3 regions of the Streptomyces sp. NPDC026673 genome follow, and region 2 is predicted to be linked to each of the others. Evidence: riboswitches for the same ligand, from Rfam matches in the RefSeq annotation. Region 2 holds a riboswitch; each other region holds the start of a gene.

Region 1 (6,929 bases), on a different contig from region 2:
AGCCGCCTGCCGCATGCATCGGGAACTGCGTTCCCCGGCCCTGAGCGTCGGCGTCCCCCGTCGTACGCACGGCACTTCAGATCGGCGGGACCTCCGCCGCCATCCGGGCTGGATGATCGACTGGGCAGAGGTTCGAGCCACGACCCTAGTGACCATCTTGTGATCGGATCAAATCCCTGAAGAAAAAAAGTCGCTCAACCGCGTTTTCTTTACATACATCGCACGTGTAGTGATGACGAGTTGACACTGCGTCCCCGAAAAGCGCCCCAGACGCCCCACGGTGTGCTCCAGGTCACACCCGGGCAAGTCGCTTCAGTAGCAAGGTGGATGCGACGGGGCGAGCGCCGGCGCGGGCCGTACCGTCCGCAACTTCGCGATCGGAAGAAACCACCACAATCGGACGACCGGGAGGTTCCGCCCGAACCAGACGTCGGATCAACTCGTCCGCGGTCTCGCCGGCCTTGCTGAACAGCACCCGTACCCCGCGCGGCGGGGCCAGCAGTACCGGGGCGTCCAGGTCGGCGCCGTCGAAGACGCAGGTGACCTCCGCGCCGCTCTGCGCGGCCAGCACCGCCAGACCGCCCAGCAGCCGCAGCCGCTGCTTCTCCAAGGGCAGTGCCGGATAACCGGTCTTGGTCACGTTGTAGCCGTCGACCACCAGATGGGACTGCGGCAACGCCAGCAACTGGTCGAGCAGCGCGGGGTCGTCCTCGGACAGGGCGCGCCGCGCGATGTCCTTCGGGCTGATCGCCCCCGGCGTCACCGCGTCGACGGTGTCCGCCGGCCGGGCGCCCAGGGTGTCGCGCGGCGGCAGCGCCAGCTCCCGACGCAGTCCCGAGGCGGCGTCCAGCACGGTGTCGAGCAGCAGCCGCAGCCGCATGTCCTCCGTGCTGCGGCCCTCCCGGGCAGCGCGCCGGGAGGCCTCCACGGACTGCTCGGCCTCGGCGAGCCGGGCCCGCAGCCGGCGTGCCTCGCCGTCCGCCGACGCCTTCTCCGCCGCGGCGGCCGCGCGGGTCTCGTCCAGTTCGGCCTCGACCTTGCGCAGCGCGGCCTCGGCCCGCTTCACATCGCTCGCCGCGCTGCGCAGTTTGCGCTGCAGCGACTCGGCCTCCTTGCGGACCGCGTCCAGTTCGGTGCGGACCCGTACGGCCTCGGTACGCGCCTGGGTCCGCGCCTCGTCCAGTTCGGCCTTGAGCTGCCGCAGCTCGCGCTGCGCCTCCTCGCCCGCGCGTTCCGCGCTGGCCCGCTGCGCCTCCTCGCCCGCCGCGGCCACCAGCTTGGCCCAGCCCGTGGGGCGCAGCAGGTACGCGGCGGCCGCCACGTCCAGCGGATCGACGGCGGGGGGCGGGGTGCCGGCGTCCAGCGCCTCGCACAGCTCGGGCTCGGACTCCCGCAGCCGGGCGCCCACCCGCTGCCGGAAGGAGGGGTCCCCCTCCAACGCCGTGGCGAGCGCGGTCGCGGCGAACTTGGCGCGGCGGCTCGGGGTGAACCGCGCGTAGGGGCGCAGCACCGCGGGCAGCTCGGCCGGGGTCAGCCCGCCGAACGCGTCCGCCGCCAAGGCGACCACGCGGTGCCGTACGCCCTCGGGCAGCGGGCGGTCGAGCGACTCGCCGTGGACGGACCCCTCCGGGGCAGCCGCAGCCTCGGGCGCGGCCGATTCGTCGCCACGGCCCGGGTTACCGCCGGTCCCGTCCACCCGTCACTCCCGTCCAGTCCGTGGGCGCCTCCCCGGCCTCCTTCAACCTCTCTGGCCGCGCCGCATTCTTCTATTGTCCCCGGCCGCGCTCAGGCCTGCGCCGCGGCCGCCGCGTCGGGCCGGTCGACCAGTTCGACCTGGTCCACGGCATTGCACCAGCGGCAGCGCACCGACTCCACGGTCTCGCTGACCACCTCGCGCTCCTCGACCGTGGGAGCGCCCGCCAGGTCCAGGTGGACGTACTCCACGACCTTGCTGGAACGGGTGACGTCGAACCGGGTCAGATTGCCGCACAGGGTGCACCGCCAGCGGGTCGTGGCGGTCGGCAGGGGAACCGGCATCGGTCGTCTCCTCGGTCGCGCGGATGCGTTCCGGTCACCCTACGGCCTCCGCGGTGCCCTTCGCTGCGGCGAGGCGCCCCATGACCGTTACACCCGTTCCGTCATGATCGGACCATGGTCATCCCGGTGTACGACAAGAACCCCGTCCACCGCACACCCGTGGTGACGTACGCCCTGATCGGGCTGTGCGCGGTGGTCTTCCTCATCGGCCCGTCCTCCGGGTTCAACCCCCTGTACGGCATCGGCCACGATCAGGTGTGCGCCCAGGCGACCTACTTCGCCCGCTGGGGTGTCATCCCCACCGAGCTCTGGCACGGGCGGATCAGCCCCGCGCAGGTGCCGATGCCCACCGGGTGCCCGCCGCTGGGGTCCTTCGCCGTCTCGCCGTTCGTCTCGGTGCTCACCGCGCTCTTCGTCCACGGCAGTTGGGTGCACCTGCTCGGCAACATGCTGTTCCTCTGGGTCTTCGGCGACAACGTCGAGAACCGCATGGGCCGCTTCCGGTTCCTCCTCTTCTACATCGCCTCGGGCTACCTGGCGACGTACGGGTACGCGCTGGGCCACGCCTCCTCCACCCAGACCCTGGTCGGCGCCTCCGGTGCGATCTCCGGGGTCCTCGGCGCGTACCTCTACCTCTACCCGCGGGCCCGGGTGACCAGCGTCTTCCCCTTCCTGTTCTTCCTGCCGCTGCGTTTCCCCGCCTGGATGGTGCTCATCTTCTGGTTCGTCCTGCAGTGGCTCGCCGGCGAGGTCCACCAGACCGGTCCGGGCGTGGCCTACCTCGCGCACATCACCGGCTTCGTCTTCGGCTTCCTGTGCACATGGGTGTGCTACCGGGCAGCGCCTAAGCTTGAGCCCGCAGCCAGGGCGAGCCAAGGAGACCTACAGCCGTGATCACCGCGATCGTGCTCATCAAGACCAGCGTCGACCGTATCCCCGAGATCGCGGAGTCCATCGCCGCGCTCGACAGCGTCAGCGAGGTCTACTCCGTCACGGGCACGTACGACCTGGTCGCCATGGTGCGGGTGGCCCGGCACGACGAACTGGCGGACGTCATCCCGGGCCGGATCAGCAAGATCCCCGGCGTCGAGGCCACGGACACGCACGTCGCGTTCCGCACCTACTCCCAGCACGACCTCGAGACGGCCTTCGCCATCGGCCTCGACGCGTGACGCGACGCCGGCTCCGGGGCCGGCGCGGTCAGGCCTGGTCCCGGTCCGGCACGCAGCGACCGTCCTCGGTGCGGTAGCGCCACTTGGCGCCGTCGGCCACGAGCTCCCGCACCGCGCCGACGAAGCGCTCCACGTGCTCATCGGGGGTGCCGGCGCCGAAGGAGACGCGGATGGCGTTGAGCGACCTCTCGCCGAGGGCGGTGTCGGGGGCACCGCACTCGCCCGGCTCCTGCGGGGCGCCGCCGAGCAGGGTGCGCACCAGGGGGTGGGCGCAGAAGAGACCGTCGCGGACGCCGATCCCGTACTCGGCCGAGAGCGCGGCGGCGAAGTGGGAGCTGTTCCACCCCTCCACGACGAAGGAGATGACGCCGACCCGGGGGGCGTCGTCGCCGAAGAGCGAGAGCACCTTCACCTCGGGCACCTCGGCGAGTCCGGCCCGCACCCGGGCCACCAGTGCCTGCTCGCGCTCGACCAGTTGGTCGAACCCGGCCGCCGCCAGCGCGCGGCAGGCGGAGGCGATCGCGTACGCGCCGATGACGTTGGGCGAGCCGGCCTCGTGCCGGGCGGCCGTGGTGTGCCAGTCGACGTCCACCCCGCCGTCCTCGCGCCGCGCCACCCGCCGCGAGGCGCCGCCACCGGCCAGATAGGGCTCGGCCGCGAGCAGCCAGTCGGACCGGCCGGCGAGCACACCGGAGCCGAAGGGCGCGTACAGCTTGTGGCCGGAGAAGGCCACCCAGTCCACGTCGAGTTCCGCGATGTCCACCGGGTGGTGCGGGGCGAGCTGTGCCGCGTCCAGCACGATGCGGGCGCCGCGGGCGTGGGCGGCCGCGGCCAGTTCCCGCACGGGCCAGAGCTCACCGGTCACATTGGACGCACCGGTCACACAGACGAGTGCCGTTCCGCGCGGCTCCCGGGCGTCCAGCGCCCGCTCCAGCGTCGCCACCGCCTCACCCGGGGTGCGGGGAGCGCTCAGGTACGTCACTTCGGCGTCGCGCCACGGAAGCAGGGACGCGTGGTGCTCGGTCTCGAAGACGAAGACGCTCGTCCCGTCCGGCACGGCGGCGGCCAGCAGATTGAGCGAGTCGGTGGTCGAGCGGGTGAAGATCACCTGGTCGCCGGTGCGGCAGCCGAGGAACTCGGCGACCGTGGCCCGGCTCTGCTCGAACAGGTCCGTCGACAGCTGCGAGAGGTATCCCGCCCCCCGGTGCACACTGCCGTAGTACGGCGCGTACGCGGCCACGTCGTCCCAGACCCGCTGCAGCGCGGGCGCGCTGGCCGCGTAGTCCAGGGCGGCGTAGCCGACCTCGCCGCCCGTCACCAGGGGGACGAGGACGTCGCGCCCCAGGACGGGCAGCGGGGTGGCGACGGTCGTGGGGACGGCAGGGCGCAGCGACATGGCGAAGTCTCCTGTGAGCAGGCAGAAGTGAAGGGACGTCAGCCGATTTCGGCGATGACGGAACAGCCCTCCGGCACGACGGGCCGAGGGTGGGGAGGGGCCTTGGGGCCCTAGCGCATTCGCTTGCTCACGGAAGAACTCCTCTGACCGCGCTTGCCGCAGACCTCGCTGCCTGCGGCCTGGTCATCACCCGGGGCACCCCGCCACGGAAGGAGGGTTGCCGGACAGCGGGCCGGGGCCGTTTCGCTGTCACTCGTGACCTGCGCAGCATCATGCCACACGGCCGGAGCGCCGCAAGCCGGAGTCCGCATCCCGGACGGGCGGACAGCGCGAAGGGCCGGGGCGACCGCCCCGGCCCTTCGCCACTCCTGCCCGCGCGCTACGCCTGCGTCGCCGCGGCCCACCTCTCGAGCGTCTTCGCCGCCGCGCCCGAGTCGATCGACTCGGCCGCCCGGGCGATCCCGGCCGCGATCCGGTCGGTCAGCGAACCCTCTCCGCCCTCCAGCGCCACGAGCGCGGCCGCCGAGTTCAGCAGCACGGCGTCACGGACGGGGCCGGTCTCCCCGGCCAGCATGCGCCGGGCGACATCGGCGTTGTAGGCCGCGTCCGCACCCCGCAACGACTCGATCGGCACCAGGTCCATGCCGACGTCGCGCGGGTCGAAGGACACCTGCTCGACCTTCCCGTCCCGGACGACCCATACCTGCGAGGTGGCCGTCACGGTGAGCTCGTCCAGCCCGTCGTCGCCCCGGAACACCAGGGCCGAGGACCCGCGACGGGCCAGCACGCCGGCGATCAGCCCGGCCATCCGGGTGTCGAAGCAGCCGACGGCGGAGGCACCGACGCGCGCCGGGTTGGTCAGCGGGCCCAGGATGTTGAACGAGGTGGGGATGCCCAGGTCGCGGCGGGCGGGGGCGGCGAACCGCATCGCCGGGTGGAACTTGGCCGCGAAGCAGAAGGTGATCCCGGTTTCCTCGGCGACCTTCGCCACCCGGTCGGCGGGCAGGTCCAGGTTGATGCCGAGCTTCTCCAGGACGTCGGAGGCGCCGCTGGCGCTGCTGGCCGCGCGGTTGCCGTGCTTGACGACCTTGGCGCCGGTGCCGGCGATGACGATGGCGGACATCGTCGAGATGTTCACCGTCTTGGCCCGGTCGCCGCCGGTGCCGACGATGTCCACCGCGGGGCCGGGGATGTGCAGCGGCTCCGCGTGCGCGTACATCGCCTCGACGAGCCCGGTGACCTCCTCGACGGTCTCCCCCTTGGCCCGCAGGGCCACCATGAAGCCGGCAACCTGGGCGTCCGAGGCCTCGCCGCTCATGATCCGGTTCATCGCCCACGCCGCCTCGGCGGCGCTCAGGTCCTTGCCGCTCAGCAGCGCACCCAGGACGTCGGGCCAGGAGCCGCCCGCCATTGATACGCCTCCGGCGGGGTTCGCAACGCTCATGGTCCACTCCATGGGGTCTGGTGTACGGGGAGAACCTTCGGCACCAGCCTATCGGCGCCGGGGAACGGGAAAGGGCCCCGTCCATCGGATGGACGGGACCCTGCCCGGTGGCACAGCTTCAGTGATCAGTGGTGACCGTGGCCGCTCGTGATCTCCTCGTACTCCTCGGTCGTGGCCTTGGGGATCTGCGTCCCCTCGCCGTAGTAGCCGCGCGACAGCTTCGCGCGCAGCTTGGCCGTCCGGCCGACCTTCTTCTCCACGCCGTTCTCGTCGACCTCGGGGCCGATCTCGAGCGGCTGGGGCTGCTCGTGCTGGGTGAGCTTGAACAGCGCACCCTGCTCCAGCGGCTCGTGGATCTCGATGAACTCACCGTGCGGGAGCCGCTTGATGATGCCGGTCTCGCGACCGTGCAGCACCTTTTCGCGGTCGCGCCGCTGCAGACCCAGGCAGATCCGCTTGGTGATGAAGAAGACCAGCACCGGCAGGACGAAGACCCCGATCCGGACCACCCAGGTGATCGCGTTGATCGATAGATGGAAGCGGGTGGCGAAGAGGTCGTTGCCACCGCCGACGAGCAGGATCAGGTAGAGGCTGATCCAGGCGGTGCCGATGCCCGTACGGACGGGCTTGTTGCGCGGCCGGTCGAGCAGGTGGTGCTCGCGCTTGTCACCGGTGACCCACGACTCCAGGAAGGGGTAGACGCCCATGAAGCCCAGGACCAGCGGGAAGATCACCAGCGGGATGAACACGCCCAGGACGAGGGTGTGGCCCCACAGGTTGATCTCCCAGCCCGGCATGATGCGGATCAGGCCCTCGGAGAAGCCCATGTACCAGTCCGGCTGGGCGTCGGTCGACACCTGGTCCGGCCGGTAGGGGCCGT
Region 2 (6,929 bases):
CAGAGGGCGGGCGGGCTCACGGGCGAGCTCCAGCAGAGCCCGCGCGGCGTAGTCCGCCTTCGCGGAGATATGCATGCGCCCATCATGCCCGACCCGGCTCCGGCGGCCAGGGCCCGAGCCGGTTCGCGGCTCCTGTTGCGGGAGTATTGCCGCAGGTGAAGGGCAATGGACACTTCTTGACATCCTTTTCGGGGCCGCCCTAGCGTCCCGGCCATGAGCGAGCCCCTGACGAATCCCGGTGAAGGCTTCCACCCCCATCTCCACGACACCCCCGGGCGCGGCGCGGCGCCCCTGCGGACCCGGCTGCACCACGTCCGCGCGGACGCCCTGGACGGCGACACGGCGCAGACCGGCGGCATGCGCAGGTTCGCCGCCGTCAGCGGGAGGACGGTGGGTTCGGAGAAGCTGTGGATGGGCCAGACGCACGTGGCCCCCGCGACGTCGTCCTCCGACCACCACCACGGGGAGTCCGAGACCGCCATCTACGTGGTGAGCGGGCACCCCGAGTTCGTCTTCCTGGACGACTCCGGCGACGAGCCCGAGGAGGTCCGCCTGCGCACCTCGCCCGGCGACTACATCTTCGTCCCCCCGTTCGTACCGCACCGGGAGGAGAACCCGGACCCCGCGGAGGAGGCCGTGGTCGTCATCGCCCGCAGCACCCAGGAGGCGATCGTGGTCAACCTCCCCGGGCTGTACGCCCTTCCGGCCGAGGAGGCCTGAGAACCCGGGCACGCGGGCACCCGACGCCGTTCCTCCCCCGCCGCGCACCGCGGGGGAGGAACGGCGTCGTGCGTCAGGCGGTCGACGCGACCCCGGCGGCCGGGTGGTGCGCGTGGAAGGCCGGGTGCCCGGCCAGACGGCGCACATAGGCGGGGAGATGGCCGTAGCGGGAGAGCGGACCGCTCCCGAGGTGGGTCAGGGCCACCCACAGATCGACGTCGGCCGCCGTCAACTGCCCGCCCAACACGTGGGGTTCCCGAACCAGTCGGCGGTCCAGCAGACCGAGCGAGGCGTGCAGCGTCCCCAGGGCCCTCTCGCGGCCGGCCGACCCGGGGGCCGCTTCCGCGGCCTGTTCGGCGGCCCGTGTGACGCCCTCGTCCACCGTGTGCCGGATCGCCTCGATCTCGGTCAGGAGCGCCGGGGGGTACAGGACGGGCACGGGACCGCGGACCTGGCCGCCGAGGTTGCCCGCGAGGTCGCGGAGGATGTCCGGGGTGTGGTTGCTGACGACCCGTCCGGTCCACCGGTCGCACAGCGCGGGGACGGTGAGCGGTCCGTCGTAGCGGTGCCATGTGGCCTCGTACGCCCCGCGCAGCGGCGCGAGCGCGGTGCGCCCGGCGTCCGAGGGCTCGTCGGCGGGCGTCGCCGGAACGAGGGTCGTGACGACCGAGTCCCGCAGTCCGAGCAGGTCGAGGGTGATGGCGACCCGCTGCGAGAGCGGGCACCCGGCCGACAGGAACAGTTCGTAGCGGCGCGGCGCGGGGTAGAAGCCGCCGGCCAGGTCGACGCCGATGCGGCTGCGGAAGCGGTCGGGACGGGCCGTGCGCGGCAGCACCGTACAGGAGGCGCTGAAGTCGTGGTCACGGAGCGGTGCCGTGCGGGCGTCGTGCGGGATCGTCTCGGGCATGCCCTCTCCAAGGCGTGGTGGGGCCACCGGTCGCCCCGCGGGCACCGATGGCAGGACGGCTCAAAGCCCTGTGTCCGGTGTGCACCCGGCCCCTTGGCCGGCGGTGTGCCGGTACGCGCCAGGGTCAGCGGGCCGCGCCGAAGGAGCCGCAGACGCGCAGGAAGTCGATGTGCCGGCGACGGGTGAGGAGAAGGGCTTGTGCCCTGGGCATGTCCGCCTCCCCGGCTCGGGGGCCCGCGAGACGCGGGACCGCGCTTGCCCCGCCGCTTCGGCGGGACCAGGTCGTCACCCGGGGCACCCCACCGCGATGTGGGGGTTGCCGGTCAGCGGGCCGGGGCCGATGACCCGCCTGGGCCGCGGGGCGGCGTGGCGGGCGCTGACCATCGTGACCGTTCCCCACAGTGTCGAGTCGTCAAACCCCGTGCGTCAAGGCGGCGTTGCTGTCTCACCGGACCGCTCACCATGTGAGACACCGGCGTTGACATTCCCTCCGGGCCGTGCCTAACTTACGCCGCAGATCGGTCATGAGCGTCGGTGAACAACCCCTGGAGCGCCGCCGGCGGCCTCCGTGCCGCGGCAGGGTGTGCCAGGTGACGACCGGACCGGACGATGTTCGGTGAACGCGAGGCCCCGCGGGGCGGAACGGTGACGGTGACGACGATGCACGCAACCCCGGGGACGGCCGCGCAGCGGTCCCGTGGCCGCGTCTCGGCGTACCCGCGGCGCCTCTTCGCCCGGCGCCACGTCCACAGCGCCCTCTGTCGCGCGTGTACCGCGCCCCGTCGCGCACTCTGTCAAGGCTGACGGCTTTCTGAACCCCGGTGCCCGCCGCTGAGGCGGCGACGCGTCCTTCCGCCCGGACCCGCTTCGTCCGCCTTGTCGCTTTCCGATTTCTCGCCTTCTCGCCTTCTCGCTCTCTCGCCTTTTCGCCGTCCCGACCCGTCGCTCCGCCCGCCGAACGCCCGTGCTCCGGCGGGGCCGCCGCCGTCCGCGCGGCCGGGTCGTGCCGAACCGCTGGAGTCACCCGTGACCGAACCTCCCGGCACCGCCGTGTCCGCCCGCTCGGCGCCGCCCCCTTCCGCGGCGCCGGCCGGCCCCTCGCTCCCCGCACCCCGACCGCCCACCGCGCGGTGGGTGGTGCCGCTGCGGCGGCCCGGACGCTGGATCGCCACGGCGATCGTGCTGGTGCTCGTCGCCCAGATCGGGCACGGCCTGGCGACCAACCCCTTCTACCAGTGGGACCGCTTCGCGTACTGGTTCGTCCGTCCGGTGATCCTCGACGGGCTGCTCATCACGCTGGAGGTGACGGCGTACAGCGCGGTGCTCGGCCTCCTCGGCGGGATCGCGCTCGCGCTGGCCAGGCTCTCCGGCAGCCCCGTGCTGCGCGCCGTCAGCTGGACGTACACCTGGCTGTTCCGCTCGGTGCCGCTCATCGTCGTGCTGCTGTTCCTCTACAACTTCAGCGCGCTCTACCGGACGTTGAGCCTGGGCGTGCCCTTCGGTCCGGCTTTCCTGACCTTCGACGAGTCCAGACTCGCCACCGACCTGGTCGTGGCCGTCGTCGGTCTCAGCCTCAACGAGGCCGCCTACGCCTCGGAGGTGGTGCGGGCCGGAATCCTCTCGGTCGACCAGGGCCAGCACGAGGCGGCCGCGGCGCTCGGCCTGCCGAAGCGCTACCAGTTCGCACGGATCGTGTTCCCCCAGGCGCTGCGGTCCGTCGTCCCCAACTACGTCAACCAGCTGATCGGCCTGATCAAGGGGACCTCGCTGGTCTTCTACGTCTCGCTGCTCGACCTGTTCGGCTCGGTGCAGAGCATGGGCAGCACCTATCCCGGCGACATCGTGCCGCTGCTGCTCGTCGCCACCGTCTGGTACGTGATCCTCACCAGCGTCGTCTCCGTCGTCCAGTTCCACGTGGAGCGGCACTACTCGCGTGGCGCGTTGCGCACCGTGCCGCCGACTCCCCTGCAGAGACTGCGGATCGCCATCGGCGACCTGCGGGCCCGCGTCCGGACGGAGACCGCGAGATGACCACCGACATACAGCCGGCCGCCGTCGAGGTCCACGACGTGCACAAATGGTACGGCGCCCATCGGGTCCTGGACGGGGTCAGCCTGACGGTCCGGCCCGGTGAGGTCACCGTCGTCATCGGACCGTCCGGCTCCGGCAAGTCCACCTTGCTGCGGGTGATCAACCACCTGGAGAAGCCCGAGGCCGGCCACGTCAGCCTCAACGGCGAGCCGATCGGCGTCCGCAGGCACGGCGAACGGCTCAAGGAACTGAGCGAGCGCGTCATCCTCACCCAGCGCGGCCGGATCGGATTCGTCTTCCAGAACTTCAACCTCTTCCCGCATCTGACCGTGCTGGACAACGTGGCCGCCGCCCCCGTGGCGACCGGCCGGCTGCGCAAGGCCGAGGCCCGGGAGCTGGCGCGCATCCTGATCGGCCGGGTCGGGCTGGCCGACAAGGCGGGCGCCTACCCCAGGCAGTTGTCCGGCGGGCAGCAGCAGCGCGTGGCGATCGCCCGGGCCCTCGCGCTGCGCCCCGGCGTCATCCTCTTCGACGAACCCACCTCGGCCCTGGACCCCGAACTCGTCGGCGAGGTGCTCTCCGTCATCAAGGACCTGGCCACCAGCGGCACCACCCTCGTCATCGTCACGCACGAGATCGGCTTCGCCCGCGAGGTCGCGGACCGCGTCGTCTTCCTCGACGAAGGCCGGATCGTCGAACAGGGCCCGCCCGACCAGGTGCTGAACCATCCCGCCCACGAGCGGACCAGGGAGTTCCTCAGCAAGGTGCTCTGACCGCACACCGCACACCGCTTGCCGCTTCGCGGAACCACGGACCGGCCGACGGACAACGGACCACCGACAACGGACCACCGACAACGGACCACCGACAACAAGCACCGACAACGGACCACCGACAAAGGAAATGGACGGCCATGCCCACTCTTCGCCCGCGCGGCAGACTCCTCCGCACCCTCACGGCCACCGCCGCCCTGACCGTCCTCGCCGGGGGGCTCGCCGCCTGCGGGGGCGACAGCGAGGCGTCCGCCACCATCGGCGCGGGATCCTCCACCGGAAAGATCACCGTGGGCGCGCTGTCCAACGGCGCGGCCAAGGAGACCACGCTGAAGGTGACGGAGGTGAAGTCCATCAGCGCCGGACTGCCCAAGGCCGTCGCCGACAAGGGCGAACTGGTCATCGGCGTCGGCGCGCTGCCCGCCGGCTTCGCGCCGCTGGCGTACGTCGGAAGCGACCAGAAGACCCTCACCGGCGCGGAACCCGACCTCGGCCGCCTGGTGGCGGCGGTGCTCGGACTCAAGCCCGTGGTCAGGAACTCGACCTGGGAGAACCTCTTCGTCGGCATCGACAGCGGCAGGGTCGACGTGGCCTTCTCCAACGTCACGGACACCGAGGAGCGCAAGCGGAAGTACGAGTTCGCCTCCTACCGGCAGGACAACCTGGCCTTCGAGGTTCTGGGAAACAGCACCTGGGAGTTCGCCGGCGACTACCGGAACCTCGCCGGGAGGACCGTCGCGGTCGGCGCCGGCACCAACCAGGAGAAGATCCTCCTGGAGTGGCAGAAGAAACTCCGGGCGGACGGCGAGAAGCTCACCGTCAAGTACTTCCCCGACAACAACAGCACCTATCTGGCGCTGAGCGGCGGGAAGATCGACGCCTACTTCGGCCCCAACCCCGGCATCGCCTACCACATCACCCAGGTGGCCGGGACTCCCCACCCCACGCGCAACGCGGGCAAGTACTCCGGCGCCGGAGCGAGCCTGCAGGGCCTGATCGCCGCGACCGCGAAGAAGGACAGCGGGCTCGCGAAGCCGGTCGCGGCCGCGATCAACCACCTGATCGAGAACGGCCGGTACGCGAAGTGGCTGGCCGCCTGGAACCTGTCCAACGAGGCAGTCGGCACCTCGGAGGTCGATCCCCCCGGGCTTCCGCTCGACAACTCCTGACGCCCCGTCCGCCGCACGACCGTACGGAGATCCGGCAGCCATGTCCCTCGGCATCCCCGCGGACCGCCCGCAGAGCCCGGCGGCACCGCACGTCCTGGACAACCCCGCCTGGGCGGCACTCACCGGTCCGCACGCCCGGTTCGCCGAGCGTGTCGGCCGCGCCGCCCGCTACCCCGCAGACGTCTCCCCGTTCACCGCGCTGTCCGACCCGGCCGATCCGCGGGCCTGGAGGGACCTCGCCGCACTGGCCGGTCCGGGCGCCGCCGTCGCGGTCACCGGCGCGCGGAAGCCCCCGGACGGGTGGGAACTCGTCGAGGGCGGTGCCGGCGTGCAGCTCGTCGACACCTCGTTGCGCGCCGAACCCGCGCCGGAGGCGGTGCGACTGGGCCCCGCCGACGTGCCCGAGATCCTGGAACTCATCGCCCTGACCCAGCCCGGCCCCTTCCTCCCCAGGACCGTCGAACTCGGCACCTACCTCGGCATCCGGGACGGCGGACGGCTGATCGCCATGGCCGGGGAGCGGCTGCGGACGCCGGGGTGGACGGAGATCAGCGCGGTGTGCACCCATCCCGGCCATCGCGGCCGGGGCCTGGCGACCCGGCTGGTACGGGCCGTCGCCGCGGGGATCAGGGGCCGCCGGGAGACCCCGTTCCTCCACGCCGCGGCCGTCAACACCGGCGCGATCCGACTTTACGAGTCGATCGGATTCACGCTGCGCCGCCGGACGACCTTCCTGTTCCTGCGCACCCCGGGCGGCCCGGGGGAACAGGCCGGATAGGAGCGGCGTTGTGTTGACAGCGGATCCCTCGGCGGAGTCGTGCCCGCCGAACACCCGGGGAGCGGAGGTGACGTTCGTGCCCGTCCCGTCCCGCGCGACCGTCGCGGTTCCCGTCCCGTCCCGCGTGACCGTCGCGGTTCCCGTCCCGTTCCGCGTGACCGTCGCGGTTTCCGCACCGCCCCGCACGGTCCTCCTGTACTCCCGCGCACACATCGATCTGCAGCGCGTGGCCGCCTCCCTCTGTCGTTCCTGACCCGCTCTCCCGCCGCCGGCCCTCCCGACGAGGGCCGGTGAGACCCGTGGTCGATCAGGAAGGCCCCTTCCATGTCCTCGGACATCGCTTCGCCGTACCCCCATTCCCCTTCGTCGCCGAACACCGCGCTGCACCTCGCCGTGGCCCTCGACGGCGCCGGCTGGCACCCCGCCGCCTGGCGCGAACCCGAGGCCCGGCCGGGGGAACTGTTCACCGCCCGCTACTGGCAGGACGTGGTCGGCGAGGCCGAACGCGGGCTGCTCGACTTCGTCACGATCGAGGACTCCCTCGGCCCGCA
Region 3 (6,929 bases), on a different contig from region 2:
GCCGTCGACGTCCTCGGCGATGATCAGCAGCGGCTTGCCGGACTGCATGACCTTCTCCAGCAGCGGGAGCAGGTCCTTGACCGCGGAGATCTTGGAGTTGACGATCAGGATGTACGGGTCGTCGAAGGACGTCTCCATACGCTCCAGGTCGGTGGCGAAGTACGCCGAGATGTAGCCCTTGTCGAAGCGCATACCCTCGGTGAGCTCCAGCTCCAGACCGAAGGTCTGGGACTCCTCGACGGTGATGACGCCTTCCTTGCCGACCTTGTCCATGGCCTCGGCGATGAGCTCGCCGATCTGCGGGTCGGCGGCGGAGATGGAGGCGGTGGAGGCGATCTGCTCCTTGGTCTCCACGTCCTTCGCCTGCTCCAGCAGGGCGGCGGAGACGGCCTCGACGGCCTTCTCGATACCGCGCTTCAGGGCCATCGGGTTGGCGCCGGCGGCGACGTTGCGCAGGCCCTCGCGGACCAGCGCCTGGGCGAGGACGGTCGCGGTCGTCGTGCCGTCACCGGCGACGTCGTCCGTCTTCTTCGCGACCTCCTTGACCAGCTCGGCGCCGATCTTCTCGTACGGGTCCTCGAGCTCGATCTCCTTGGCGATGGACACACCATCGTTGGTGATCGTGGGGGCGCCCCACTTCTTCTCGAGGACGACGTTGCGGCCCTTGGGGCCGAGGGTGACCTTGACGGCGTCGGCGAGCTGGTTCATCCCGCGCTCGAGACCGCGCCGTGCCTCCTCGTCGAACGCGATGATCTTGGCCATGTGAAGTGGTCCTCCCGGACTTGGGGTCCCCCCGCGGCACAGGGCTGCGGGGAAGGATTACTCCAGGACCGTGCCGGCGCCCGCGACGGACGGCCTGCCCTCCCGCCGGTTCCTTTCCGGCGTTCGAGCGGGCCTCACCCACTCGGTCCTTTGTCACTCTCAACGTCAGAGTGCTAACGCCAATGATTAGCACTCGCCCTAGGAGAGTGCAAGCCGCTTGGCCGGTGCCGTGGACAACCCGCAGGTCGGCCCGGAACGCACGAAGGCCCGCCCCCGTGTGGGGGCGGGCCTCGACGCGTACGTTTGAGCGGCCGTACGCGAAGTGCTCCGTGGCCGATGCGCGGTGCGTCAGCCGGCTGCGAGACGGACCATGTCCGCCTGCGGCCCCTTCTGGCCCTGCGAGATCTCGAACTCGACCCGCTGACCTTCCTCGAGGGTGCGGTAGCCGTCCATCTGGATCGCGCTGTAGTGCACGAAGACGTCCGCACCACCGTCGACCGCGATGAAGCCGTAGCCCTTCTCCGCGTTGAACCACTTGACGGTGCCCTGAGCCATTCCTAACTCCCCTATTGCTGGCCCTTCGCAGACCCGCACCTCGCGGACCCGGGTCAGACCTCACCCCCTACAGCCAAGGGGGCGTGCGCCGGAACGCGTCGACCGCGGCTGAATGTATCTGCCCGGACGCGGTCTGCAACAGGTCAATCGGACGAGAATTCCGGGCACGAAGAAACGGAAGAAGAGCCTGATCGGCTGATAATCCGGGGCAACTCGGACCGGACATAAGCGGCCAACGAGACAATCACCGCGTGAATTTGGCGATAAATCGCCGACAACGCCGCTCCCGGGAAAAGGGGTTGCGCAGAGCGTTGCAGGGAGTTGCGATCCGTTCAGGGCAACTGTACAGCCCTTCAACTACCGCTCAAGCACGGAGGGGTGCCGGGAAGCCCCGGCACCCCTGCCACTCGCGGTCCGTGCGGATCAGCAGCCTCCGGCGACCGCCGGGATGATCGAGACGGACGCGCCCTCGCCCACCGCGGTCTGCAGGCCCTCGGAGAAGCGGACGTCGTCGTCGTTGACGTAGACGTTCACGAAACGGCGCAGCTTGCCCGTGTCGTCCAGGACCCGCGCGGAGATGCCGGGGTGGTTCGCCTCCAGCGAGTCGATGACCTCGGCCAGGGTGCCGCCGTCGGCCGGGACCTCGGCCCGGCCGCCGGTGTAGGTGCGGAGGATGGTCGGGATGCGGACGGTAGCGCTCATGATGCGGGGTTCACCTTCAGTCTGGGTCGGCCGGGGCGGTCGGGGTCAGCCGGCCAGGCCGGCGGCACGGAACGCGTCGAGGCTCGGGCGGATGGTGGCCGTGGGGCGGGAGGTCGGGGCGACGGCGTCCAGCGTCTTGAGGCCGTCGCCGGTGTTGAGCACGACCGTCTCACCGGCCGGGTCGAGCTGCCCGGTCTCGATCAGCTTCCGCAGCACGCCGACCGTCACGCCGCCCGCCGTCTCGGCGAAGATGCCCTCGGTCCGGGCGAGCAGCTTGATGGCGTCCACCACCTGTTCGTCGGTGACGTCCTCGACGGCGCCGCCCGTGCGCCGGGCGATGTCCAGGACGTAGGGGCCGTCGGCCGGGTTGCCGATGGCGAGCGACTTGGCGATGGTGTTCGGCTTCTGGGGGCGGACCACGTCGTGGCCGGCCTTGAAGGCGGTGGAGACCGGGGAGCAGCCCTCGGCCTGGGCGCCGTAGATCCGGTACGGCTTCTCCTCCACCAGGCCGAGCTTGATCAGTTCCTGCAGCCCCTTGTCGATCTTCGTCAGCTGCGAGCCCGAGGCGATCGGGATGACGATGTTGTCCGGCAGGCGCCAGCCCAGCTGCTCGCAGATCTCGTACGCGAGCGTCTTGGAGCCCTCGCCGTAGTACGGGCGGAGGTTGACGTTGACGAAGCCCCAGCCCTCGCCGATCGGGTCGCCGATCAGCTCGCTGCAGAAGCGGTTGACGTCGTCGTAGGTGCCCTCGATGCCGACCAGCTCGCCGCCGTACACCGCGGCCATGACGACCTTGCCCTCCTCCAGGTCGTGCGGGATGAACACGCAGGAACGGAAGCCGGCGCGGGCGGCCGCGGCGCCCACGGCGCCGGCCAGGTTGCCGGTGGAGGAGCAGGACAGGGTGGTGAGGCCGAAGGTGCGGGCTGCCTCCAGGGCGATGGCGACGACCCGGTCCTTGAAGGAGTGGGTCGGGTTGCCGGAGTCGTCCTTGATGTGCAGGCCGCCGGTGACGCCCAGCTCGCGGGCGAGGTTGTCGGCCTTGACCAGCTTGGTGAAGCCCGGGTTGAGGTTGGGCTTGGCGGCCACGTCCGCGGGGACGGGCAGCAGCGGCGCGTAGCGCCAGATGTTGTTCGGCCCGGACTCGATCCGCTTGCGGAGGGTCTCGGGATCGCCGCCCGGGAGGTCGTACGCCACTTCGAGCGGCCCGAAACAGACCTCGCAGGCGAAGAGCGGAGCCAGCGGGAAGCGCTCGCCGCACTCGCGGCAGGAGAGCGCGGACGCGGGCCCGAAGGCGGAGTCTGTGGACGCGGATGCAACGGTCTGCGCAGCCATGTCAGGCGAGGCCCTTTCTCCTCATCTTCCTCGCGGCGCATCTCGCCGCGAGACGGAATTGGCACCTTCCCCACCTGGACCTCGCGGTCGGCGGGAGGGTTGCCGGGGCTTCAACGGGCCGTTCCCTCTGCCCCTCTGGATGAGCGGTATGGCGCCGGGCGCGGGGCCCGGGCATTTGTCCGACAAGGCGCGATCACCGTGGACATACGATGGTCATGCCTCGTGTTCAAGACTGTAACCGACGACCTCGAACCTGGTCATGGCCCGTCCGTCCTGCGAGACGGGCAGAAACGGAGCAACCCGGTGCTCGACGAGGTAGCCGGCTGGCTGCAACGGCGGTCCTGGACCGCCGACCGCAGGCCGCTGCCGCAGCTGCTCGCCGCCAAGCGCGCCGCGGGTGCGCGCGGCACGGTCAGCGTCGTGCTGCCCGCCCTCGACGAGGAGGCCACGGTCGGGGAGATCGTCGCCACGATCCGCCGGGAGCTGATGAGCGAGGCCGTTCCGCTGGTCGACGAACTCGTCGTGCTGGACTCCGGATCGACCGACCGCACCGCCGAGGTCGCGGCCGCCGCCGGGGCGGTCGTCGTCCACCGGGACGACGTGCTCCCGCGGCTGCCCGCGGTGCCCGGCAAGGGCGAGGTGCTGTGGCGCTCGCTGCTGGTGACGCGCGGGGAGATCGTCTGCTTCGTCGACTCCGACCTGCGGGAGTTCGACGCGCGGTTCGTGTCGGGGATCGTCGGGCCGCTGCTCACGGATCCGGACGTGCAGTTGGTCAAGGCGATGTACGACCGCCCCCTGGAGACCGGCGGCACGCTGGTGCCGGCCGGTGGGGGGCGGGTGACGGAGCTGGTCGCGCGGCCGCTGCTCAATCTGCACTGGCCGCGGCTGGCGGGGTTCGTCCAGCCGCTGGGCGGCGAGTACGCGGCGCGGCGCTCGCTGCTGGAGCGGCTGCCGTTCCCCGTGGGATACGGGGTGGAGCTCGGGCTGCTCGTGGACGCGCTCAACACGGTGGGGCTCGACGCGCTCGCCCAGGTCGACGTGGGGGTCCGGCACCACCGGCACCAGGACGGCCAGGCGCTGGGCCGCATGGCGGCGGCGATCTACCGGACCGCGCAGATCCGCTTGGCGCGGGGTCATCTCGTACGCCCCGTCCTCACGCAGTTCGAGCGGTCCCCGGACGGCGGTTTCGAGCCGCGCGTCCACGACGTCGCGACGGAGGAACGCCCCCCGATGCGCACGGTCCCCGAATACGCCCGCCGCCGCGCGGTGGCGTAGGCCTCCGGCCCGGTAGCGGGTCGGCCGCTCGCCGGAGGCCGGTGCCCATCGCCCGGGGGTTGTGGGAAGTCGTTCCGCAAGGCGAAACGGGTTGGCACACCCTCACCACCGGCGTGCATACGCCGACGACACCCGCGGTACCGCACAGGTGCGGCGTCGTCGTGAGGTTGCGCCAGCCCTCCCCAGCTACCGCGGGGGGCACCCGGCTGGAAACCCCCGGCTGGGCTAGCTCGTACGTTTGCCGCCGGGCATGCGTGGCTAGGCTGGCCGCATGGTCGCATCGCATGCCGCGCGCGTACTGGTCGCGTCCAACCGCGGCCCCGTGTCGTACAGCCTCCGCGAGGACGGCACGCTCACCGCCCGCCGCGGCGGCGGCGGACTCGTGTCGGGGCTGAGCGCGATCGGGCCGGACGCGGACGCCGTCTGGGTCTGCGCGGCCCTCGGCGAGGGCGACCGGGCCGCCGTCCTCCGCAGCTCCGGAGGGACGGGCCGCCTCGCCACCGCGGACACCGGCGGCCAGCACGTACGGATGCTGGACATCCCGGCGGACACCTTCGCCTCGGCCTACAACGGCATCGCCAACTCGGTGCTGTGGTTCATCCACCACATGCTGTTCCAGACCCCGCTGGAGCCTGTCTTCGACGAGGACTTCCGCGAGCAGTGGGCGGCGTACACGGCCTACAACGCCGCCTTCGCCGACGCGCTCGCCGACGAGGCGGGCCAGGGCGCCGCCGTCCTGGTGCAGGACTACCACCTGGCCCTGGTGCCGCAACTGCTCCGCTCGCGCCGGCCCGACCTGCGCATCGGCCATTTCTCGCACACCCCGTGGGCGCCGCCGGACTACTTCCGCCTGCTGCCGGACGACGTCGCGGCGGAGGTGCTGAGCGGCATCCTCGGTTCCGACCGGGCCGGTTTCCTGACCCGCCGCTGGGCCGACGCCTTCGCCGCGTGCTGCGCCGACGTGCTGGGCGCGTCCGTCATCCGCGACGAGGGCAGCCTCACGGTCACCCACAAGGGCCGCACCACGCGCATCGGGGTGCACGGCCTCGGCGCGGACGCCGACTTCCTGCGGGAGCGGGCGCACCAGCCTGACGTGGACGAGCGCCTGGCGACGCTGCAGGAGGCGGTGGGCGGCCCGGACCGCAAGGTCATCGTGCGGGTGGACCGCACCGAGCTGTCGAAGAACATCGTGCGCGGCCTGCTCGCGTACGCGCAGCTGCTGCGCGACCACCCCGAATGGCAGGGGCGCGTGGTGCACATCGCCTTCGCCTACCCCTCGCGCCACGACCTGGCGGTCTACCGGGAGTACACCGACGAGGTCTCCGATCTGGCCGAGGAGATCAACGAGGAGTTCGGCACGCCGGGCTGGCAGCCGGTGGTCCTGCACGTCAAGGACGACTTCGCGCGCTCCCTGGCCGCCTACCGCCTGGCGGACGTCGCGCTGGTCAACCCGATCCGCGACGGCATGAACCTGGTGGCCAAGGAGATCCCGGTCGTCTCGGACGACGGCGTGGCGCTGGTGCTCTCCCGCGAGGCCGGGGCGTACGAGGAGCTCGCCGACGACGCGTTCGTGGTCAACCCGTACGACATCCGGGCCACGGCCGACGCCCTCCACCAGGCGCTGTCCGTGTCGCACGGCGAGCGGGCGGAGGCCACCAAGCGGCTCGCGGTGGCCTCGACGGCGCTCCCCCCGCAGCAGTGGTTCCTGGACCAGTTGCGCGCCCTGGGCTGACCGGGCCCGCCGCACACGCGGACCGGGCCCCGGCGCGGATCAGGCCTCGACGGGCATCCGGTCCGGCGCGGGCGGGACGTCCCGCAGGCCGAGCCGTTCGGTCGGCATCTTGTGGGTCTCGCGGGCGGTGACGGCGGCGAGCACCGGGGGGACGCAGAGCGCCGCGGGCCGCCTGCCGGCGGTGCCCGCGAACTACCACGACGACCTGGCGGCCCGGTTCGACCTCGCGCCCGGCGCGCTGGAGACCTACCGCGAACTGGGCATCCTCTACGACCGAGACGCCCACGGCACATTCCTGCACTGCTACACCGAGACGGTCGGCCGGGTCTTCTTCGAGGTCGTCCAGCGCGACGCCTACCGCGGCTACGGCGCCCCAACGCGCCCGTCCGCCTCGCCGCGCAGCACGCGGGCCGCGTGCGCTGAGCCGCACCGGCCGCGCGGCGCGGTCACCGCGGGCCCGAGAGCTCGCGCCCGCTGATCCCCAGCCGGATGCGCCCGGCCGCCGTGCCCAGCGCCAGGTACGCCTCCACCTCCGGCAGCGGCGCGCGGCGGGCGAGCGGATCGAGCCCCA

What was found. Region 2 has a riboswitch for S-adenosylmethionine ahead of AB0F62_RS15100 (amino acid ABC transporter permease). Riboswitches for the same ligand answer to the same signal wherever they lie in the genome.
Region 1: linked by a shared signal. The riboswitch ahead of AB0F62_RS22475 (aminotransferase class V-fold PLP-dependent enzyme) and the one ahead of AB0F62_RS15100 (amino acid ABC transporter permease) in region 2 are both predicted to bind S-adenosylmethionine.
Region 3: linked by a shared signal. The riboswitch ahead of thrC (threonine synthase) and the one ahead of AB0F62_RS15100 (amino acid ABC transporter permease) in region 2 are both predicted to bind S-adenosylmethionine.

What each region holds. Positions count from the first base shown of each region.
Region 1 is NZ_JBEZXR010000033.1:33,481-40,409, reverse strand. Features, by position in the region: gene AB0F62_RS22495 (NYN domain-containing protein) at 293-1,591, opposite strand; gene AB0F62_RS22490 (hypothetical protein) at 1,786-2,037, opposite strand; gene AB0F62_RS22485 (rhomboid family intramembrane serine protease) at 2,152-2,931, shown strand; gene AB0F62_RS22480 (Lrp/AsnC ligand binding domain-containing protein) at 2,928-3,209, shown strand; gene AB0F62_RS22475 (aminotransferase class V-fold PLP-dependent enzyme) at 3,238-4,605, opposite strand; SAM riboswitch class IV at 4,750-4,866, opposite strand; gene trpD (anthranilate phosphoribosyltransferase) at 4,985-6,049, opposite strand; gene AB0F62_RS22465 (cytochrome bc complex cytochrome b subunit) at 6,175-6,929, opposite strand, start outside.
Region 2 is NZ_JBEZXR010000017.1:100,688-107,616, reverse strand. Features, by position in the region: gene AB0F62_RS15115 (Rrf2 family transcriptional regulator) at 1-75, opposite strand, end outside; gene AB0F62_RS15110 (cupin domain-containing protein) at 214-720, shown strand; gene AB0F62_RS15105 (glutathione S-transferase C-terminal domain-containing protein) at 794-1,627, opposite strand; SAM riboswitch class IV at 1,874-1,982, opposite strand; SAM riboswitch class IV at 2,148-2,256, shown strand; gene AB0F62_RS15100 (amino acid ABC transporter permease) at 2,654-3,658, shown strand; gene AB0F62_RS15095 (amino acid ABC transporter ATP-binding protein) at 3,655-4,431, shown strand; gene AB0F62_RS15090 (ABC transporter substrate-binding protein) at 4,572-5,600, shown strand; gene AB0F62_RS15085 (GNAT family N-acetyltransferase) at 5,641-6,378, shown strand; gene AB0F62_RS15080 (LLM class flavin-dependent oxidoreductase) at 6,703-6,929, shown strand, end outside.
Region 3 is NZ_JBEZXR010000001.1:198,181-205,109, reverse strand. Features, by position in the region: gene groL (chaperonin GroEL) at 1-762, opposite strand, end outside; gene AB0F62_RS00980 (cold-shock protein) at 1,111-1,317, opposite strand; gene AB0F62_RS00975 (ubiquitin-like small modifier protein 1) at 1,741-2,019, opposite strand; gene thrC (threonine synthase) at 2,065-3,351, opposite strand; SAM riboswitch class I at 3,370-3,497, opposite strand; gene AB0F62_RS00965 (glucosyl-3-phosphoglycerate synthase) at 3,655-4,626, shown strand; gene AB0F62_RS00960 (trehalose-6-phosphate synthase) at 4,898-6,358, shown strand; partial or broken gene AB0F62_RS00955 (sugar phosphate isomerase/epimerase and 4-hydroxyphenylpyruvate domain-containing protein) at 6,513-6,781, shown strand; gene AB0F62_RS00950 (hypothetical protein) at 6,805-6,929, opposite strand, start outside.